DNA from 3 places in the Aliihoeflea sp. PC F10.4 genome. Region 2 is predicted to be linked to each of the others. Evidence: riboswitches for the same ligand, from Rfam matches in the RefSeq annotation. Region 2 holds a riboswitch; each other region holds the start of a gene.
What was found. A riboswitch is a leader RNA that binds a small molecule or an ion and turns the genes downstream of it on or off. The one in region 2 is predicted to bind cobalamin.

Region 1: it holds a riboswitch for cobalamin, as region 2 does, so the genes downstream of both, ACX82Z_RS20885 (hypothetical protein) here and ACX82Z_RS03210 (TonB-dependent receptor plug domain-containing protein) in region 2, are expected to answer to the same signal.
Region 3: it holds a riboswitch for cobalamin, as region 2 does, so the genes downstream of both, ACX82Z_RS11535 (aromatic ring-hydroxylating oxygenase subunit alpha) here and ACX82Z_RS03210 (TonB-dependent receptor plug domain-containing protein) in region 2, are expected to answer to the same signal.

What each region holds. Positions count from the first base shown of each region.
Region 1 covers NZ_JBTSWH010000001.1:4,146,954-4,154,354, forward strand. The annotation lists gene ACX82Z_RS20870 (TerC family protein) at 1-668, shown strand, start outside; gene ACX82Z_RS20875 (hypothetical protein) at 815-2,050, shown strand; gene ACX82Z_RS20880 (homocysteine S-methyltransferase family protein) at 2,093-3,157, opposite strand; gene ACX82Z_RS20885 (hypothetical protein) at 3,176-3,427, opposite strand; cobalamin riboswitch at 3,536-3,742, opposite strand; gene ppk2 (polyphosphate kinase 2) at 3,866-4,771, shown strand; gene ACX82Z_RS20895 (hypothetical protein) at 4,785-5,135, opposite strand; gene ACX82Z_RS20900 (DUF2312 domain-containing protein) at 5,209-5,469, opposite strand; gene ACX82Z_RS20905 (DUF1244 domain-containing protein) at 5,618-5,926, opposite strand; gene ACX82Z_RS20910 (N-formylglutamate amidohydrolase) at 5,943-6,740, opposite strand; gene ACX82Z_RS20915 (DUF1036 domain-containing protein) at 7,054-7,401, shown strand, end outside.
Region 2 covers NZ_JBTSWH010000001.1:656,216-663,616, forward strand. The annotation lists gene ACX82Z_RS03205 (ABC transporter substrate-binding protein) at 1-592, opposite strand, end outside; gene ACX82Z_RS03210 (TonB-dependent receptor plug domain-containing protein) at 592-2,517, opposite strand; cobalamin riboswitch at 2,662-2,857, opposite strand; gene ACX82Z_RS03215 (ABC transporter substrate-binding protein) at 3,134-4,804, shown strand; gene ACX82Z_RS03220 (ABC transporter permease) at 4,921-5,955, shown strand; gene ACX82Z_RS03225 (ABC transporter permease) at 5,959-7,113, shown strand; gene ACX82Z_RS03230 (dipeptide ABC transporter ATP-binding protein) at 7,118-7,401, shown strand, end outside.
Region 3 covers NZ_JBTSWH010000001.1:2,248,313-2,255,713, reverse strand. The annotation lists gene ACX82Z_RS11555 (sel1 repeat family protein) at 1-43, opposite strand, end outside; gene ACX82Z_RS11550 (DUF2147 domain-containing protein) at 449-793, shown strand; gene ACX82Z_RS11545 (pyridoxal phosphate-dependent aminotransferase) at 922-2,028, shown strand; gene ACX82Z_RS11540 (FAD-binding oxidoreductase) at 2,025-3,116, opposite strand; gene ACX82Z_RS11535 (aromatic ring-hydroxylating oxygenase subunit alpha) at 3,127-4,374, opposite strand; cobalamin riboswitch at 4,488-4,696, opposite strand; gene ACX82Z_RS11530 (hypothetical protein) at 5,014-5,253, shown strand; gene ACX82Z_RS11525 (methyltransferase domain-containing protein) at 5,253-6,710, shown strand; gene ACX82Z_RS11520 (YidC/Oxa1 family membrane protein insertase) at 6,744-7,401, shown strand, end outside.

The DNA of each region.
Region 1 (7,401 bases), 3.5 Mb from region 2:
TCGGCGTCATCCTGCTGCGCGGCATCATGATTGGCGCAGGCGCGGCGATCGTGACCAATTTCGAGTGGGTGCTCTACATCTTCGCCGGTTTCCTGATCATCACCGGCATCAAGATGCTGTTTTCCTCCGACGAGGAAAAGCCGATCGGCGACAATCCGCTGATCCGGTTCATGCGTCGACGCTTCCGCGTCACGGAGGATTTTCACGGCTCTCGCTTCACCGTCCGCCTGCCCGACCCGAAGACGGGCAAGGAGGTGCTCTACATCACGCCGCTCCTGATGGCGCTTGTGCTGATCGAGATCGCCGACGTGATCTTCGCAGTCGATTCCGTGCCGGCGATCTTCGCCATCACGACCGATCCCTATATCGTCTACACGTCGAACATCTTCGCGATCCTCGGCCTGCGCGCGCTCTATTTCGCGCTCTCGGCCATGGCTCACCGCTTCGTCTACCTGAAATACGCGCTATCGGCCGTGCTGATCTTCATCGGCGGCAAGGTGTTCGCGGCCGGCATCATGGGTATCGAAAAGATTCCGCCGACGATCTCGCTCGGCGTTACCTTCACGATCCTGGCTATTGGCGTCGTCGCCTCGCTGTTCGCCACACGCGGCGAGGAACCCGATCCGGTCGAAGCGCAAAAGCACGCCTCGCCGACAGGCGAGCAGTAGCACTCGCAAATTCATGACCGATATGTGGCGGGGCGTCCTTAATGGGCGCCCCGTTTCGTTTCCGGGCCGAGGTCATTTTCATCGACACACCATTGCCGTTCAAAAACGTTATGTTATTACGTACCGTTCAATTAACGGAGCACTTCATGATTTCGATTTCAAATCAGACATGCATTCTCGCGCTGTCCGCCGCAATCGGCGCACTCGCGCTAAATGTCGGTCATTCAATTCCGGCGATGGCGAACGAGCCGCACGACGCGCATTATCGGCTGTTCATCGGAGATCACGCCGAAGGCGTCGTGCGCGCTTTCGACATTGACGGTTCACCCGCCGGTGTTTTCGAAATCGAGCAGACACCGGCGCTGACGCGAAGCGAAAGCGGTCGCGTGGTGTTCGCCGTTCAGGGCGACGCCGGCAAGGTGGCCGTGATCGACACCGGCATCACCTTCGAGGACCATGGCGACCATGCCGATCTGAAGGTCGAGGACGCGAAGCTGCTCGATACCGAGATCGGAGGCACGAAGCCTGCGCATGTGGTCGAGGGCTCGGGGACGATCGCGCTTTTCGACGACGGGTCAGGTGACGTTTCGCTTTTTGCCGAAAGCGATGTGCTGGGCGGGCGTTTCGAACCGCGCGTTCTCCAGCCGGGTTCCGCCCATCATGGGCTCGCCGCGCCGATGGGCGATTATCTCGTCGTCTCCGTGCCGCATGAAAATCCCGACGAGCCACGGGTCGGGCTGAAGGTGATCGACCGGGAGGGGAACGATGTTGGCGACGTCGTCGCCTGCCCCGGCGTTCACGGGCAGGCGCAGTCGGCGCGCATCTTCGCCTTCGGCTGCCGCGACGGGATCGTCATCGCGTCACCGGGCTCCGGCGGCGAAGCGCCGGCGCTGAAGCATATACCGACTGCCGATCTCGGCGAGGGCAACGTCTCGACTCTGAAGGGCGGAACGGCGATGAGCTACTTCCTCGGAAATTACGGCCCGTCGGCAATTGTCGTCATCGAGCCGGGCGATGAAACGCAATTCACAAAAATCGACCTGCCGATGCGCCGGGTCGATTTCGCGCTCGATCCCGCACAGCCTCGCAATGCCTATGTGCTCACCGAAGACGGCAGGCTGCATCTCGTCGATGTCGTCTCGGGCAAGATCGAGCAAAGCGTGGCGGTGACGGATGCCTATTCGATGGATGGCCACTGGCGCGATCCGCGCCCGCGTCTGGCTGTTGCGGGCGAGTCGATTGCGATCACCGATCCGCGCGAGGGCATCGTCCGGTTGATCTCGACGCAAACACTGGAGGAAACCGGCACGATCGAAATCGAAGGCGTGCCCTACACGATCGTTGCCGTGGGCGGGTCCGGCGCGACACATGACCACGAATGAGTAAGCGGGCGGCCCGCCTTCACCGGCGGGCCGCCATCTGACCTAGATTACTTTCTGTCTGCCGCGATAGGCATCGGGGATCGCCGCGTCGGTTCCGAAGAAGGCGTGCTTGGACATGTCGGGAGAATAGCGGCTCGCCGGAACGGTTCGGCCGAGCGCCTCTGCGACTGCCCGGATGTGGTGCGGGGCGGCCCCGCAGCAAAGCCCGATATAGTGCACGCCCGCATCATAGGCTTCGCGGGCGAATTCGGCGCATTCGTAACGGTTGCAGGTAAACGGATCGAGCGCCGTCGGGAACGGGCGATCGGCGGGAATGCATGAGCAGGCCCGGTCGGTCAGCGACTGGAAGGTCGGCTCGGCATCCGTCGTGCGATAGGGCACGGGCAGCGCCGCGACGTGGCACGAGACGGCCTCGCGCACTTTGCGGACGACGGGCATCAGCGTCTTCGGGCCGCGTTGGCAGTTGAGGCCGACGACATCGGCGCCGGCCGCTTCGAGCCGCTTGCACGCCTCCACGATGGACGCGCCGTCGAACATCTTTTCCTCGCGGTGGACCGAAAGCGTCACGACAGTGGGCAGGCCGGTCTTCTTCATCACGTCGAGCGCGATCTCGGCTTCGCCCAGCCAGTCGATGGTCTCGGCGATGAGAAAATCGGCCCCTTCCTCGACCGCCCAGCCGATCTGCTCTTCGAACATGGCACGCACCGCGTTGTGCGTCGAAGCGTCTGCGGCCTCATAGGCGTTGGTGTTGCAGATATTGCCGGCCATCAGGCAGCCGTTGCGGTCGGCGACATCCTTGGCAATACGAAGCGCCTGACGATTGATCGTCTCAAGACTGTCCTCGCGACCGATCACCTTCAGCTTCTGGCGATGAGCGTAATAGGTGAAGGCTTCGACGACGTCGCTGCCGGCATGAACGAAGTCCTCGTGCAGGCGCGTGACCGCCTCGGGGTGCTCCAGCACTACTTCGGGAACGAAAGGCCCAGCTTGGAGATAGCCGCGCCGTTCGAGTTCAAACAGATAGCCTTCCGCGCAGATGACAGGACCGGCAGCAAGCCGTTCGAGCAATCCCTGCTTGTGCGGGGCGGGTTCGGTTCTTGTAGCCATGAGTAAATCTCCGATCGATCAGTTGAGGATGGGACGGGGCGGCTCGCCGGCCGCCGCAGCGAAAAGCTCGCGAAGGCGCGTAGCGTCCGGATGGTTCGTTGCGCGGGTGTCGATCATGTCGATCTGCCTTTGAGCGGCAGCGTCGACAGGCGTGCCCGCCGGCAGCGACAGGAGCCATTGCAGGAAGACGGTTTCGGGCGTGACGTGTCCCGCTCCCTGTGATCGGCGTGGATGAATTCTGGTATCGATGCGCGGGAAGTCGTCGTCCATGCCGTTGCCTCATTCGAGGACCAAACCGGCGGAAGACGGAAGGGTGACGACCGGCAGGCGAGAGGCCGCACGGTCGCGTGTCTCTTCCGATCGCCCACCGCGATCAGTCGGTTTCATTTGATCAAGGCTGGTTTCCGGGCTTCGAAGCCGTCTCATCGAGAGACCTTTCCGACGCCTTCCCGGGTCTTCGACCCAGTGGCTTTCGTCGGAAAACGAGTTTCGTTACCGTTGCGGGGGCAGCGCCGGCATCAAACCGGCTTCCCAATTATCCCTTCGACCTTGCGGGCCAAGGGCACCTCGAACGCCGACAAATGAGCATGGATGGCGGGCGGAGGAAAGCGATAAAATCGGGCGCGGTCATTGCGCCCGAGAGGCGGGCGGCTTTTCTTTTCGGTGCGATGGACTAGCATTCGTCGATGCAACCGGAGAACCTGCCGCATGCCCGCAAAGAAGACCAGTTACGGCCGCGAGAAGGTCAAACCGATCGAGATCGACTTCGACGGGCGCAAGCGCTCGTTCGATATCGAAAATCCGAAGCTGCCCGACTGGATCGCGTCTGACGCGCTCGGCTCGGGCGACTACCCCTATTCCGAAAAGATGGTTCGGAAGGCTTACAAAGCCGAACTGGAAGCGCTTCAGGAAGAACTCGTGAAGCTGCAATACTGGATGCAGACCAAAGGCGAGCGGGTGATCGCGCTGTTCGAAGGGCGCGACGCGGCCGGCAAGGGCGGCACGATCTTTGTCTTGCGCCAGTACATGAACCCGCGCTCGTCCCGTAACGTGGCTTTGCCGAAGCCGACCGAGACGGAGTGCGGGCAATGGTACTTCCAGCGCTATGTCGAGCATTTCCCCACCAGCGGCGAGTTCGTTAGCTTCGACCGCTCCTGGTACAATCGCGGCGTGGTCGAGCCCGTGATGGGGTTCTGTACGCCGAAGCAGCATGAGACCTTTCTCGGCGACGCGCCCGATTTCGAGCGGATGATCGTCGATGAGGGGATTCATCTTTTCAAGTTCTGGCTGAATATCGGCCGCGAGATGCAGCTCAAGCGCTTCCATGACCGCGTGCATGATCCGCTCAAGACGTGGAAATTTTCGCCGATCGACGTTCAGGGCATGAGCAAATGGGACGAATACACCAAAGCGCGCAGCCAGATGATCGAGCGGACGCATACGGCACATGCGCCTTGGACGATCGTGCGCGCGAACGACAAGAGACGCGCGCGGATTTCGGTGATGCGCCATATTCTCGGGCGTTTCGACTATGACGGCAGGGACGAAAACGTGGTTGCCGAACCCGACCCGCTGATCCTCGGTCAGGGACAGGATTTCCTGACGGATCGGTGACGCTTTCGCGTCGTCAGCCGTCCGTGCAGGCGAACGGAAGAAAGGTGCTGGCCGTGCCGGCATTCATCGCGGCGATCGTCAATATGTTGGCGATGTCGAGATCGGCCTGCGTGCGTGGACACACGGCCACGCGCTCGACGCATCCTTGCGCGATGAAGGCTTCGTTCTCGTCGATAAAGGACTGGCTGAGGTTATCTGCGTCGCTGGCCGACGCGTCCTCGAACGCCTCGGTATAAACCTCACATTTGGTGATCTGCCATTCGGAAAGGGCAGGCTCCTGGGCAAGCGCGGGAGCCGCAAGGAACAAGCTCGCGGCGAGTGCGGTCAGCACGCGCATGCCTATCGAGGGTGATCCGGGGGACATGATCGATTTTCCGAAGCCTGCGGCACCGAACGCGTAAGGCAGTTCGGCCCGCCTGCTTTCAGGGAGTGGTGGCTCAGGCCATGCCGAGCGCGTTCATGTAGAGATCGAGGATCGCTTCGGCTTCCTGGCGCTCCGACGCATCCTGCTTGCGGATGCGGATCAACTGGCGGATCGCGCCGGTATCGAAGCCTGTGCCTTTGGCTTCGGCGTAGACTTCCTTGATGTCGTCCGCGAGCGCCTTCTTTTCTTCTTCGAGGCGCTCGATGCGTTCGATAAAGGAGCGCAACTGTCCTGCTGCGACTTCGTGCGTGCTGTCCGAAACTTCGTCTGCCATCGTCAAATTCCGTTCAATCGTATGATGCCTTATGGGATGGACGCGGCTGGCGCGACCTGAAACAGGCGGGTATTTCCGGTGCGGCCGCGACTCGCGACGACGCCCCGGAAAAGGATCGGCGCTTGGTTGCCCCAGCCGGGCAGGCCGGTCAATGGTCTTTTGGACGAGACGCTTCGAAAGCGGCCTTTTGTGACGTGCTTGCGTCCGTCTGGTGCTTCGCCTGCCACTCGGCATAGGGCATGCCGTAGACGATCTCGCGCGACTGGTCCTTGGTCATCGCGATGCCGTCCGCTTCGGCGGCTTCGCGATACCAGTTGGACAGGCAGTTGCGGCAAAAGCCGGCAAGATTCATCAGGTCGATGTTCTGAACGTCGGTACGTTCGCGCAGATGCGCCACCAGTCGGCGGAACGCGGCGGCTTCAAGCGCCTGTTTCTGCGCGTCGTCGAGGTCGGTCATGATTTCCTCCATCAGTTCAAAATGGACCGGTGCGCGAGCCGAATTGTTTCGCGACATGAATGTCGGGGCGCGCATTGATCGCTTCAAGGATTGGCGCGAGGCGATCGGTCCATTCTGCGACGCCTTCGTCGTCTGCGATCAGATCCTGCCGGATTTCGATCAGGAGATGCGCATAGCCGTTGACGATGGCGTGGCGGAACATGGTGTCGCCACGCAGCGCACCGTCATAAGGTTCGTTGTCGCCGACCGTCAGCGCCGGATCGGCGCGCAGCGCTTCCAGCATCGGCTCGACGGCGCGCGGGTCCGAATCCCACAAAATGCCGATCTCCCACGGACGAGGACGGCCCTGCATCGTGGGAGTGAACGAATGGACCGAAACGATGAAGGGCGTGCCTTCGCCCGCCGCCGCGACGGAGGCGATCATCGCCGCGACCTCGTCGTGATAGGGCCGGTAGAACCGGCTCAGCCGTGTCTCTCTTTCGTCCGGGCTCATCGGATAGTTCGCCGGAACGATCGTGCCGTCGTAAAGCTGGCGGATCAGCGTCGGATCGTCCTCGCCCCGGTTCGGGTCGATCAGGAGCCGCGACCATGTCGCCATAACGGCCGGAGCTGAAAGCTTTGCGGCCAGAGCGCGCGTCATCGCCTCGACGCCAATGTCATAGGCGATGTGGCGGGTGAATTCGTCTGCCGGCAGGCCAAGGTCGCCATATTCGTCCGGCAGCGCGTTGCGCGCATGGTCCGCGACAAGCACCATGCCGCGCGTCCGGTCACCCTCGACAAGCTCGACGGGATTGAAAAGGGCGGTTCGCGTCATGGAAAGTCTGATCCGTATGGTATGGCTGGCGCTTCTTTCATGTGTCATGGACGCAAGGCCCATGCAATGTCATCCATGCGACAAGATCGCGATCAAGGGTCTGCCGGTCGATTCGGGGCGGGCTTCCTTAAATCGATTTGCTTCGGCGCGAGGACGCGTTGACAAGGCCCGGACGATTGCCGAAAAGGTTGAAACCATGCTGATTTCACACCTCATGTGCCCGCTTTATGCCGCCGCCGGACGCCTGCGACGGCGTGCATCTCTTATCGGCTTTCTCGCGGCGCTGGGGCTCGGCGCGACGGCCGTTCCCGCCATGGCCGATTTTCGCGTCTGCAACGCCACGCAAAGCCTCGTCGGGGTGGCGATCGGCTATCGCGCGCAGGCCGGCTGGGTCACGGAAGGCTGGTGGCATATCGAGGCGTCGAGCTGCCGCACGCTGATCGAGGGCGCGCTCGCCTCGCGCTATTATTATCTCTACGCCGAGGATGCCCAACGCGGCGGGCGCTGGGAAGGGGCGATCAACATGTGCGTGGCCGAGCGTGAGTTCAAGATTTCCGGCCCCGGCGATTGCGTTCCGCGCGGCTTTCAGCGCGCCGGCTTTCAGGAATACGACACGCGCGAGCAATCGAGCTGGATGGTCCAGCTTACCGACGAGCCGGAA
Region 2 (7,401 bases):
CGGCGGCAAGGTTCGTCAGGCCAGCGGCTTCCATAGCGCTGTCGGCAAGCGTGCCCGCGCCCAGCACTACGCCGTTTTGCTCATAGGCGATGGCGGTGGGGCGGGTAGGGCACTGGCGCGCGCGCAGAGTTTCAAGTTCGCGCTCGTAGTCGCGGGCGATCGTTTCGGCGCGTTCGCTCTGTCCGACGATCGCGCCCATGCGCCGGAGTTCAGCGGGAACTGTGTCGACCGTGTTGTCGTAGGCGAATTCCTCGACATGGAAATCGAGGCGCTGAAGCAGGCTCGTCGTGTTGTGAAGGCTGAACGTGCCGGTGACGACGATGTCTGGCTTCGACAGGAACACCTCTTCGGCCCGTCCGCCATTCTTGGGGTAGTTCGCTGCCTCTTCATCGAGAAAGGAAAGCGTCGGGTCCGTCGAAAGATCGGACAAAGAGACGATCTGACCGGGATCGGCCAGAAGCAGCACGAGCTGGTCCGTGCACACATTCATCGACATGACGCGCGGCGGGTCGGCGGCGAATGCAGGCGCAGTCAACGCGAGGGTAAAGGCGGCGGCGCGCAGAATGAATTGTCCGCGCGCCGCCCTTTTCATCAGAAGGTCGACCGGAAGCCGGCGAAGACGCCGATGCCGGGCGTATTGAAGCCACGCACCGTCTGGTAGTCCTGATCGAGCAGGTTTTCGCCGCGCACGTAAAGCTCCGTGGATTCGGTCGCCTGGTAAGAGACCTTGGCGTTTAGGAGGACGTAGTCGTCGAGTTTGACGCGGCCGTTGACTCCAGAAAAGCCAAATGGTCCGGCGACGCTGCTCACGATGATTTCGTCTTCACTGTCAACGGCAATTTTGGCTGTGCCGGAAATAGCCCATTTCTCGGCGGGCTTGTATGTCGTCGTGAGCGCAATTTCGTGGCGTGGAACGCGCAAGTTGCGGTTGCCGTTGGCGTCCTGCGTATGTGTGTAGGTGTATGCTGCGCCTAGCGAGAGCCAATCATTGGCTTCATAGACTAGCGACGCTTCCACGCCTCGCTGACGCGAAGTGCCGGGAACCTGTGCATAGCTGCCACCAGCAAACTGAATCAAGTTGTCAATGTCGAGCATGAAATAGGTCAAGTCGGCAGCAAGGCTATTATTGAACCGATACTCCAAGCCAACGTCGAATGAGACGCTTTCTTCCGGCTCCAGATCGGTGTTGCCAACGAAGGGACCGAATAATTCGTATAGGCTCGGTGCGCGAAAGCCGGTGCCGAACGAACTATGAAGGCGATATCCGCTTTCGCCAAAGCGATAAGATCCTGTCGCCCGATATGTGAGATTATCACCAAATTCGGAGTGATCATCATATCGCACACCGCCTGATAGGTTCAATAATTCAGTTGGCTCCAGAACCGCTTGTGTCCAAACGCCAGCGAGAGAAAATGAATCGTCTGTATCGGAGCCGTAGCTATCGACCGTTTGCGCTCTTTGCCGCTCGTAATCGGCGCCATATTGAAGCAGCAGCCACTCATTAACGTCGAGTGAGCCTTGATAATCTATCTTCCGGCGCTCGCCGACATAATCAGCATCGAACGGGCCGAATGCAGGGTGATTCGAGTCAATTGTGCGATCGACCTCAAAGTGCTGGACCGAAAGCGTATTCTTCAAGCGGCCATCGAGGAAATTGGCATTGAAGCCGACGCGCATTCCGATCTGCTCGTTATCGTTAACATTTACGTCGGTATCCTGTGGCTCAATAATCTCCCCGGTGACGCTATCTACATAGCGGTCTACATCGTAGTCAGCGTCGGCGTCGATGTAGAGCAGGGAACCGAACACCGATACGACCTCGTTCAGGCGATATTCGCCCGTCGCGTCGAACGTCACATTCTCATAGCCGTCCCGCTCGCTGCCGCCCGCTGCTGCAGAAATGCCGTCGGTGCGGAAGCCGGTGATGTTGATTGCGGCACGTCCGGCATCGTTGGCTGCACGCAGGCCGTAGCCCCCACGAACGGTTCCGCGCGAGCCGGCTTCGCCATGGAGGATGTGCGAGATGCCGGGCTCGATATCGCCGAGGGTCGAAAACGAGATCACGCCCGCGATTGCATCCGAACCATAAAGCGTCGACTGGGAGCCTTTCAGCACCTCGATGGACTCGAGGCCACCAGAGAGGAGATACTGATAGGAGGTCTGAACCTGCGTGCTCGTTGGATCGCCGATATCGATACCGTTATAGAGCGTCTTGACGTAGCGGCGCGGCGCGCCGCGCACGGACAGCGATCCCTCCGCGCCCGGGCCGCCGGGTGATGATACGGAGATGCCTGGCAGGCGCTCCAGATAGTCGACGGCGAGCGGCAGGTCCTGCTCTTCCATCTCCATACGCGTGACCGTCTCGACCCGCGAGCCGGAGCGTTCGGCCTCTGTCGGCGCGCGGTTCGGCGTAATGACGATCTGCGGCAGTTCGGTGAACTGCGCATGCGCGGGCAGGCTTGCCAATATGGCGATTGCAGATGCAGCGCAGGCCGCGCCCAGTTTGAAAGCGTACATTCGGTCCCCCGATATCCGGCCTGCGGCCGGAACCCATCTTTTCAAAGATGCTGGAGAAACCTGCGGACCGCCCCGATCCGGCTTCGCCAGCGATGACATATGTCACCACTGCGAAACCACAGCCCCGGACGCTCCCCGCATCCGGCAAAGGTGACGCTCAAGGCAGGTTTCCTGGCTCGCGCTTCAGCGGATCATTCACCTTCCCGGGCACCGCCCAGTGGTTTTCGAATGTCCTCTGCGCTTACAGTTGCGGGGGCAGCCGCGGCTCGGACAAATCGTCCTTCCGCATTCCCTCTTAGCCGGCGTTGCTCGCACCGGCACCTCAAGCTGAAAATTACGTAGCAAGCACTGGGAGTGACGGTCAATCACGTCATTGGCGGGGCCGACCGGACGTCACGCGATGTTGCCTGGCAGCAACGGCCGTTCGGGATTACACTGCGTCATATTTGGTCGCAAAAGATGCCAAAACGGGGTGTTCGATGTCGCTTTTACGCCAACGGAACGGCCGGCCTGGTATCAAATTATAGTCGAACATCCTGATCTGGCGGGGTTTTTGACATTCGCCCACCGATACGGGATGGTAGGGAACATCAGGAACAAACGGGAGATCGGTGGCATGAGTTTCTTCAGAAGTAGCGGGAACCGCGTTCCCGAACACGTCGAGAAGATGGCAGAGGATGTGAAGGCCGGACGCGTCGACCGACGCGAATTCCTCGCCATCGCGTCCGTCTTCGGGGCCTCGACCGCGCTTGCCTATTCGATGATCGGCCTCGCCGCACCTTCGAAGGCGCTGGCGCAGGATGAAGCGCTTGGCGAGCCGGTGACAGGCGGCGTCCTGCGCGTGGCCATGTTCGTCAAGGCAAACAAGGACCCGCGCACGGCCGACTGGTCCGAAATCTCCAACGGCATGCGCCAGTCGCTCGAGCCGCTCGTCAAGTACACGCGCGAGTTCACCTTCGAAGGCAAGCTTCTCGAAAGCTGGGAAGCCAACGACGACGCCACCGAGTACGTTCTCAACGTGCGGCAGGGCGTGACGTGGACAAACGGCGATGAATTCAACGCAGACGACGTCATCTACAATCTGACGCGCTGGGCCGACGGCACTGCTGAAGGCAACTCGATGGCGACCCGCGTCGCCTCGATGATCGACCCCGACACCAACAAGCTGCGCGAAGGCGCGATCGAACGCGTCGACGATTACACGGTCAAGCTGATCCTGTCGGAGCCGGACGTTTCGATCATTCCGGGCTTCTCGGATTATCCTGCGCTGGTCGTTCACCCCACCTTCGACGAGACGGGCGCGGACTGGGTCGCCAATCCGATCGGCACCGGTCCGTTCGAACTCGTTTCCTATTCGGTCGGTGATCGTATCGAGTTCAAGCGGCGCGAAAACGGCGCGTGGTGGGATGGCGAAGCCTATCTCGACGGCGTCGAATTCATCGATTACGGCACCGATCCGTCGGCGATGGTCAACGCGTTCGAAGCGCTCGAAATCCATACGAACTACGAGACGACCGCCGACTATCTCGACATCATGGACAGCCTCGGTCTCGTGCGTTCGGAGGTTTTGACCTCGACCACGCTGACCATTCGCATGAACGTCGACAACGCACCTTACGACGACCAGAACGTGCGCAAGGCCGTTCAGCTCGGCGTCGACAACAACGCTATCCTGGCGCTTGGCATCGACGGTGCGGGCGAAAAGGCCGACAACTACCATGTCGCGCCGATCCAGCCCGACCACGTCCAGATCGCCACGCATGAGCGCGACGTCGACCGTGCCAAGCAGTTGATGGAAGAAGCCGGCCAGATGGATTTCGAGCACGAGATCATCTCGGTCGACGAGACCTGGCACCGCAACTCGTGCGACGCGGTGGCCGCACAGCTTCGCGAGGCCGGGTTCCGCGTCAAGCGGACCGTGCTTCCCGGTTCGACCTTCTGGAACGACTGGACCAAGTATCCTTTCTCGGCGACCAACTGGAACATGCGCCCGCTCGGCATCCAGGTCATCGCGCTCGGTTACCGCACCGGCGGCAGTTGGAACGAGACTGCGTTCTCCAATGAGGAACTCGACGGCCTGATCGCCGAAGCCCTTTCGATCGCCGATTCGGAAGAGCGTCAGTCGGTCATGGAGCGGATCGAGACGATCATCCAGGATTCGGGCATCATCATCCAGCCCTACTGGCGCACGCTCTACAACCACTCCGTAGAGGCGGTGAAGAACCACGGCATGCACCCGACCTTCGAGATCGATCTCGGCAAGGTCTGGCTTGACGAAAGCGCCTGACGCGCCATCTCGTCACAGCGCGGATACGCGACATGAAGGCGAGGGGCGGCAACGGCCCTCGCCGACTGTACCGGGGAACATAACTATAAAACCCCAACCAGAACGGCAGGGGGCACATGCTGGGTTTCATCGTGAAGCGGTTGGGCGTCATGGCCATAACCATGGTCTGCCTGACGCTCGTCGTCTTTTTTCTCGTCAATCTCGACCCGAACCTGCGGCGGCTCGCGATCAGCCAGCTCGACATGCGCACGCCAGACGCGCAGATCGAAAGCTGGCTCGAACGCAACGGCTATCGCGAACCGTTCCTGATCCGCTACGGGCAATGGCTCGGCGTGGTGCAAAAGGAACCGGCCGTCGATGAAAACGGGCAGGCGGTGAGCCGCTTCGCCTTCTGTTCGGAGCCGACGGAGCCATCCTATTCCGGCATCCTGCAGGGCCAGTGGGGCTGTTCGACCACTTTTCGCACGAATGTCGAGAATCGGCTTTTCCCCGGACTGGCAGCTACCGGCAAGCTGATGTTCTGGGTCATGGTGACGATGGTGCCGGTCGCGCTCATCATGGGCATATTCGCCGGTATGCGGGAGGGAACGCGAACTGACCGGACGCTTTCCGTCGCCGCGATCACCACGACGGCGACGCCCGAATATGTCTCGGGCGTCATTTTCACCGTTATCTTCGCCTCATGGCTCGGCTGGCTGAACGGCTCGGCCGCCAGCGCCACCGCGCAAGGCATCACTTTTTCCAATTTCACGCTGCCTGTGATGACGATGGCGATCTACGGCATCGGCTATATCGCCCGCATGACCCGCGCCTCGATGGTCGAGGTGATGACCCAGCAATATATCCGCACCGCGCGGCTCAAGGGGCTCAGCTTCCGCTCCGTCGTGGTCAAGCACGCGCTGCGCAACGCGCTGATCGCGCCATTCACCGTCATCATGCTGCAGTTCCCTTGGCTGCTTACGGGCGTTGTCATCGTCGAGGTGATGTTCCGCTATCAGGGCTTCGGCTTCATGCTAGTGGAGGCTGCCGGCAACAACGACATCGATATGCTTTTGGCAGCGTCGCTGGTGTCGGTCTTCGTCGTCCTGTCGACGCAGCTCATTTCCGACATCGGTTACGCCTATCTCAATCCACGGATCAGGGTGCAGTAGGCCATGTATGAATACCTGACCGTTCCGCAGATCATCACCGGCATATTGTGGCAGCTTTGGCCCGTCTGGGCGGCGCTTGCCGTGGTGCTCTCGCTGTCATTCGCCTTTCGCAAGCGCCTCGGCCTCTACGGCGAACTCTTCGGCTCCGGCGTCGGCGTCGCCGGTGTCAGCCTGTGCTATTTCTGGCTGTTCACGGCGATATTCGCTTCCCTCATCGCGCCTTTCAATCCGCTGGCGCAGGTGCTGATCATGAAGGATTCGCTGCCCGGCGCGATCGATCCCGAATCCGGCAAGGCGTTCCTTCTGGGCGGTGACAGGCTGGCGCGCGACATCTTCTCGCGCACGGTCTATGGCAGCCAGATCGTGCTCCTGATCGCGCCGGCCGCGACCGGTTTCGCGCTGATGGTCGGCACTACGCTTGGACTGCCGGCCGGCTATTACGGCGGGCGGATCGACGGTGTTCTGTCGTTCCTTGCCAATCTGGTGCTCGCCTTCCCGGTGATCCTGCTCTTCTACCTGCTGGTGACGCCGGGCATCATGGAAACACCCATTCCCTACGCAATGGCGGGCGTGTTCTTCCTGTTCCCGATCATCTTCTTCGCCACGCTCTTTTATACGCGCAACAAGCACCGACCGGGGCTGCTGGCGATCCAGCTCGGACTGACCCTGCTCATCGGCGGGTGGATCTATGCGGGCCTCGTTTTCAACGCCGATCCGCTCGGCATCGTCAGCATCGCGCCGAACGAGCTGAACATCTTCGTCGCGGTCGTGTTCGCGTCCTCACCGGGCGTCTTCCGCATCGTGCGCGGCCTCGTGATGGACATCAAGACGCGCGACTATGTCGCCGCCGCGCAGACGCGTGGTGAAACGCCATGGTACATCATGCTTTGGGAAGTGCTGCCCAATGCGCGCGGGCCGCTGATCGTGGATGCGTGCCTTCGCATCGGCTACACCACCATCCTGCTCGGAACGCTCGGCTATTTCGGCCTCGGCCTGTCGCCTGAAAGCCCCGATTGGGGAACCGCGATCAAGGATGCGAGCCGGCTGTTGCGTGCCTTCATCCACCCCGCCTTGCCGCCCGTCATCGCGCTGATGAGCTTCGTGCTCGGGCTTAACCTGCTCGCTGACGCCCTGCGCGAACAATCGCTGAAGGATTGAGGCCATGAACGAGACCGTCGCCCCCAAAAGCGTCGAGAACGCCGAGCCGATTCTCGAGATCGAGAACCTGTCGATTTCCTTCTTCACCAAGCGCGGCGAAATCCCGGCCGTTATGGATTTTTCCTGCACGGTGATGCCCGGCGAGGCGATGGGCATCGTCGGCGAGAGCGGATGCGGCAAGTCGACTGTCTCGCTCGGCATCATGCGCGACCTTTCCAATGTGGGTAAGATCGTCGGCGGGCGGATCAAGTTCCAGGGCCGCGACATGGGCGATATGTCGGAAGCCGA
Region 3 (7,401 bases), 1.6 Mb from region 2:
CAGTGGAGCCGATGCCGGCTTCGATCATTTCGTAGCGTGCCATTTCAAGTCCCCTGTTTCGTCCCGAGAGCCGGATTTTTCCGTGCCGCTCTTGTTGCTGTGTGATGCTTCGAGAATGCCGGGGAGGCTTGAATCTGCCGTAAAAAGGCGTGCTTAACGAGCTTCAAACAAAGCTCAAATTTTCCGTAAACGCCACGTTTCGTTAAGCATGGAAACCCCGCGATCGCGCGGTCGTTCAGACAATTTCAAGACAATTGCCACATTTCATTTTTACCCCGCGCTAACCACGCGAAACGGTCGCAAATGAACTGCGCGCCAAAAATCGTCCCTGAAAGCAAATTTTCGTCGGATCACGCGAACGCGATGACCCCACTTTCCACCGCCTGAAAACTCCATTACGTTTACGTCTGCGTAAGCTTTTGGGCACGACGCTTTTTGGGAGGAAGCAATGAAAGTTCAACTCTGGGCGGCGCTTGCCGCCTGTGTACTCGTCACGGCCCCTGCATTCGCGGCCGAGCCGATCGTCGGCATGTGGAAGCGCGGCAACGGCACCTTGATCGAGTTCGCGCCCTGCTCGGCCGGCTTTTGCGGCACCGTACGCTCGGGCGAATATAACGGCCAGGCGATCGGCACGATGGCTGGAGCGGGCAGCGATTATCAGGGCACGGTGAATGTGCTCGACGAAGGCAAGACCTATAAGGGCAAGGCGAGCGTCAACGGCAACACGATGAAAATGAGCGGCTGCGTCATGGGCGGCCTGATCTGCCGCGGCGAGGATCTGGCGCGCCAGTAGAGTCCCGCCGGAAGACACACTAAGGCCCGGCGATCTTGTCGGGCCTTTTGCTTTGCGGGGAGCTGGCGTCGTCTTGATGTTTCGCCGGTTGACCGCTAGTGGCTCGGCAGCCAACAGAGACGCCTTCAATGAACCGACCACACCTCACGGCGCTTGCCGAAAGCCTTCCCGCCACCGTGCCCTTCGTCGGCCCCGAGGCGCAGGAGCGCCAGCGCGGCCGCCCGTTTCGCGCGCGCCTTGGCGCAAATGAAAGCGGGTTCGGGCCGTCGCCGTCGGTAAAGGCTGCGATTGCAGCCGCGTCTGGGGACGTGTGGATGTATGGCGATCCCGAAAGCGCTGAATTGCGCGCCAAGCTGGCCGCAAAGCACGGGGTGTCGGCGACGAATATCGTGATCGGGGAGGGGATCGACGCGCTTTTGGGCCTCGTCGTGCGCCTGTGGGCGGATCGCGGCGCTGCGGTCGTCACCTCGCTGGGCGCTTATCCGACCTTCAATTACCATGTCGCCGGGTTCGGCGCGCGGCTCGTGACCGTTCCTTATGAGGACGATCGCGAAAGCCTTTTCGCACTCCTCGATGCCGTCAAACGCGAGAACGCACCGGTCGTCTATCTCGCCAATCCCGACAATCCGATGGGCACATGGTGGTCTGCCGAAAAGATCGAACGTTTCATCGAAGCGCTTCCCGAAACGACCATGCTCATCCTCGACGAGGCCTATGGCGAGACCGCGCCGGACGGCACTTTGCCGCCGATAGATATCGAGCGTGCGAATGTGCTGCGCATGCGCACCTTTTCCAAAGCCTATGGGCTGGCGGGCTTGCGTTGCGGCTATGCGATCGGCGAAGCGGCAACGATCAATGCGTTCGAGAAAGTGCGCAATCATTTCGGCATGACGCGCATGGCGCAGGCTGCCGCGCTCGCCGCCCTCGACGACGAAGCCTGGTTGCGAAAGGTGATAAGCGATGTCGCCGCCTGCCGCGACCGGCTTTACGACATAGCGGCGACGAACGGCCTGGCCGCGATCCCCTCGGCCACCAATTTTGTCGCGATCGATTGTGGTGAAGATGGTGCCTTCGCACTGAAAGTCATGCAGGAACTGATCGCTCGCGACGTGTTCGTGCGCAAGCCGATGGCTCCGGTTCTCGACCGCTGCATCCGCGTTTCGGTCGGCCCGGCCGCCGAGATCGATCTGTTCGAGGCCGAGCTTCCGAAAGCGCTTGCCGCCGCGCGCGGTTAGGCTTCGACCGTCACCGGCCCGAGCGGGCGCGAGCAGCATGCGAGGATATAGCCTTCCTCGATCTCGTGATCGAGGATGCCGCCATTGTGGCTCATCTCGACTTCGCCCGAAAGCTTCATCGTCTTGCATGTTCCGCAAAGACCGAACTCGCAAGCGGCCGGAATACGCACACCCGCCGCGCGCGCGGTTTGCAGGATGGTCTGGTCGGGCAGGCACATCGCCTCGACGTCGGACGAGGCAAAACGCACCGGCTGTGCGTCGGCCGGCGGTTCGGCGTTGACGATTTCCTCGAACGGCGCCTGAACGCGCTCGATCGTCGGCGCGCCGAAGCTTTCCTGATGATAATGCGCCATGTCGAAGCCTTCGGCTTCAAGGATCTGGCGCACTGCGCGCATGAATGGGTCCGGCCCGCAACAGAATATCTCCCGCTCGGCGAAGTCCGGCGCAAGGAGTTTCAGCCGCGTGCCGTCGATGCGCCCGACATGGCCGAAGCCGCCCTCGCGCCGCGCGCGTTCTTCCAGAAGAAAGTCGAGCGACAGGCCGTGCATGTAGTTGCCGACGAGTTCCAGTTCGCGGCGGAAGATCAAATCTTCGTAGCGACGCGAGCAGTTAATAAAGGCGACATCCGTTTGCGGCGCGAAATCGTTGAGCCACAAAAGCATCGACATCATCGGCGTGATGCCGGAACCGGCCGACAGGAAAAGATATTTGGCGGCAGGATGGTTATGCAGCGAAAAATCGCCCGACGGCCCGAAGGCCCTTACATGGTCGCCGGGCTTCAGATTGTCGAACATCCAGCGCGTGCCGATCGAATCGGCCTGCGCCTTTACCGTCACGGCGATGGAGAATGGGCGCGACGGGCTCGACGAGAGCGTATAGGTGCGCATCAGTGGTTCCGGCTCCGCCGGCAGTTCCAGCGTGATGAACTGGCCGGGCTGGTAGCGGAACCATGTCTGGCTATCCGAACGGAATGCGAAGCTCTTCACGTCCGGCGCTTCGTCCACGACGCGCAGGCATTCGAGCACCTGAAGGCGGTCGTCCCACGGCGCCATCTCGTCCAGATATTTGTAAAGGGACGTCGCGTTCATTTCGTTCTCCTCAGGCCACCGAGCGCAGCGCCGGCTTGGCGTCACCCGTCAGGCGGTCTTCGGCGAAATTGCTGTACCATTCGACGAACTGCATGACGCCGCCCTCGTGTTCCTCGGAATAGGGGCCGGGTCGATATGCGGGCGAGGTGATGCCGAACGCGTTTTCCTCGACGATCCGCCGATCCTGGTCGTTCGTCTCCGTCCACACATGGGTGAGTTCGGCAAGGTCGTAATCCACGCCCTCGACGGCATCCTTGTGAACGAGCCATTTGGTCGTCACCGCCGTTTCCGTGGCGCTGATGGGCAAGACGCGGAAGGTGACTGCATGGTCACCGAGAACATGGTTCCAGGTCGTCGGGTAGTGATAGAGAAGAAGCGCGCCGATGCGGTCCGTCGAAACGGAATCGGACAGGTTCTTCTTCACCGCGCGCTTGCCGCTCATCGTATAGCTGACCGCGTCTCGTACGAGCGGTACGCGCGTGACGCGATATTGTCCGTCTTCTGAAATCTCGAACGTGCTCGGCAATCCGGCCGCCTCGCACCGGTCCCAGTGTTCAACGATCTCAGGGTCGCTTTTCGACCCTTGAACGCCAACAGCGGTCGGCGCTTCGGGAAAGGTCTTGCATAGCTCGGGATGGTTGCCCGCGCAGTGATAGCACTCGCGATTGTTTTCCCAGACGAGCTTCCAGTTGCCCTTCTCGATGATGGTCGATTCGAACGCGACCTTCGTTTCGGTCAGACGATGCGGGGCGAGATAGGGCTCGAGCTTTGCCCGAACCGGCGCGAAGTCCGCCGGTTCGTCGGCAAGGCAGATGAAGAGGTAGCCGGCGACGCCCTCGCAGGCGATCGGCTTCAGGCCGAATTGCGAAGCGTCGAATTCCGCCCCCATCTGCCGCGCGAATACGAGACGGCCGTCAAGGTCGTACGTCCACTGATGGTAGGGGCAGACAAGCTTTGCGGCCGTTCCCTTGGCAGCAGTGCACACGCGCGAGCCGCGATGGCGGCACGTGTTGTGGAACGCGCGGATCGAACCTTTTGCGTCACGCACGACGACGACCGGATATTCACCGACCTGAACCGTCATGTAGCTGCCTGGCTTGGGCAGTTCGCAATCATGGCCGATGAACAGCCAGTCCCGATACCAGATCAGCTCCATGTCGAGCTTGAAGAAATCGGGGTCCGTATAGAAGGCGCGGTCGAGGCTATAGCCCGGCTGCCTTGCCTTTAGTCTTTCGAGCATTTCCTTGCGCGTATCCATGTCCTGTCCTGCCTTCAATGCGAAGACTGAACTGGTGGAGATGGCAAAGGAGAACGCGTGGGCGTTTCGCTGCCCACATGCATTCGCCTCTCGATCGCCCACCGCGATCAGTCGGTTTCAAACCTCTTCAGGCTGGTTTCCGGACTCTGGAGCGACCCTTCTGCAAGGCCCGCCGCAACACCTTCCCGGGCTGTTCGCCCAGTGGCTCCCGCTGCGACTTCATCTCCACCACCGTTGCGGGGGCAGCGCCGGCATCCGACCGGCTTCCCAATTCTCCTCGCCCGAAGTGATCGGACGCGGCACCTGAATGGCACGACTTAATCATCCGGCGCGTGATTCCAGTCGCATGATTGCGACATCGGATAAGCGTCCGGCGACGCAGTTCATATCAAAATGTCTCTCCGGGCGATTTGGGATGGCGGTGGCTTACGTAAAGACCGAGAGCGGGGACAGAAGCAATACGGCCCAATGCCGTCCCGATTGCCAATATTTGACCGGCAGCGGCGAGCGCTTCGCATCTGTCATTTGTGGACCATGCCCACCATGACTTGCCAGCCGGCAATCCAAATGCCATTAACATCCGGCTAAATATATGTTGGCAAATTTTATGACGCCCTAAAGAACGTCTGGATACTTGAAATGATGAAAGCACGCCTGCCTATCTACGCGCTCTTTGCGTTCATGTTAACGACTCGGGATTCTTTCGCCTATATCGATCCCGGAACGGGCAGTGTCGTCACGACTGCGATCATAGGATTCTTTGCGGCCGCGGCCTATACGCTGCGCAGATATTATTATCGGATCACGGATTTCTTCTCCGGGAAAAATGCGGACAAGGAAAAGGCGAAAAGCGCTGAAAAATCCTCAGGGTCGAGATAATGATGGGGAGCGTCGCAAAGGCACGTCCCCCGCTAGAAACCGATTTTGTTGCAGATTCCGGGTCTTTCCGAGACCGTAATAACCGCGTCTACGATAATGGAACGGCAATCGTCCGCGGAATAAGCGAGGACGCCGCCGCGAATTGGGAGTTGCTGTGTCAAGAGCCGTTTTATCAGGCTCTCGTCGACGCCGGAAAAATCATACAAACGGAGCATGCCGAGTCCGCGCTGGTGCGTCCGGGCCAATGGCCAAGGCATCTCAAGCACGCACGTATTCCATTCATCTCATATCCGTATGAATGGTCGTTCGGAATGCTGAAAGATGCTGCACTCCTTACGCTCGACATTCTTGAGAGCGCGCACGAAAGCGGATGGACGCTCAAGGACGCAACCGCCTACAACATTCAGTTTATCGCCGCGAAACCGGTCTTCATCGATATTCCGTCGTTCGTTCCTCATGCTGAAGGCGACCCGTGGGTCGGATACCGCCAGTTCTGCATGCAGTTTCTTTATCCGTTGATGTTTCAAGCTTACAAGGGCATCGATTTCCAGCCCTTCCTAAGGGGTAATATCGAAGGCATCGACCCGCTTGTCGCCAACAAGGTTATCGGCAATCTGGCGATATTCAAGAAAGGCGTTCTTTCGCACGTAAAGCTACATGCGAGCATGCAGGAACGGTCTTTTCGGGCGCAACTTTCCGAAGCGCAGCGCCTGACCGAAGATGCCAATCAGGTCCCGACAGAACATAAGAAGCTCCACCATTCGAAGGCGATGGTGGTTGGTACGCTTCAGGGTCTGCGTCGGACGATAAACGCTCTTTCATCGGGGGAAGAGCCGACCACCTGGAGTGCTTACGACACCACCCATAGCTATAGCGACTCATCCTTCGACGTGAAGCGGGATTTCGTAAGTCGGGTGTCGGCAAAAAAACACCGCCAACTGGTGTGGGATCTGGGATGCAATACTGGCACTTTTTCGAGAATTTGCTCCGACAATGCAGACTATGTCGTTGCGGTGGACGGCGACGTAAAGGCGATAGACCACCTGTACTATGGTCTTAAAAGCGCGGCCGCCGGAAACATACTCCCGCTGACGCTCAACTTGGCGAACCCGTCACCAGGACAGGGGTGGCTGAGCGGTGAAAGAAAGGCATTTGTAAATCGCGGAAAGCCGGACCTGATACTCTGTCTTGCGCTCATTCATCACATCGTCATCTCGGCGAACATTCCGCTGGCGGAGTTTCTTCAATGGCTGAGAAGCTTCAATAGCGAGATCGTGATCGAATTTGTCAGCGTCGAGGACGCCATGTCGAAGATGCTTTTGAGAGGGCGCGTCAATCAGTACGGGGAAATGACGGAAGCAGAATTCGAAACGATTGCTTCATCGATTTTCACGATTGAATCGTCCCAATCTCTAAAGGGAAGTCATCGCAAGCTGTATCATTTGACCCCGCAGTGAAATTTGCGTTCGCGGAGAGGGTAGCGGGGGCGAATGGAAATACTAGCTTTTATTTCGCAGCCTATCATCTATGGCATGCAAATTATCTTGGATGCTGTTCATCAAGCAACTGGTAGCTTCGGCCTCGCCATTATAAGCCTGAGCGTTGCGGCACGTTTGATCACGTGGCCGATCGCTCGTGCCGCAAGGAAAGCTCAAGCCAGAGAAAAACAAAAACAGGACGAAATGGCTGTCGATTTGGCGGACGCCAAATCGAGCTTGTCCGGCCGAGCGCGATTTGAAGCTATCGAGGCTATATATACCAGACACGGTTATCACCCGATACAGTCGCTCTCCGGCCTGGCCCCACTGGCGCTCCAAATTCCGTTTCTACTAAGTGCCTTTATTCTTCTCAGCAGCTATCCCGCTCTGCAAGGCGTTCCGTTTCTGGTTGTCGACAATCTTTTGGAGCCGGATCAACTCGTTCAAATTGCAGGAATTTCCATCAATCTCTTGCCGATCGGATTGACGCTATTGGGGATAGTGGACTCTTATGTAAATCCTTTAGCGACAGCATCTACACGCAGGCGGTTTCTCATAGTCGCTATTGTTTTGTTGGGGCTTATTTATTGGGCGCCTTCCGCGGTGTGCCTCTATTGGGCCTCAAGCAATTTCATTTCGCTCTTGTCTTCATTGCTTATGCGGTTTGCCG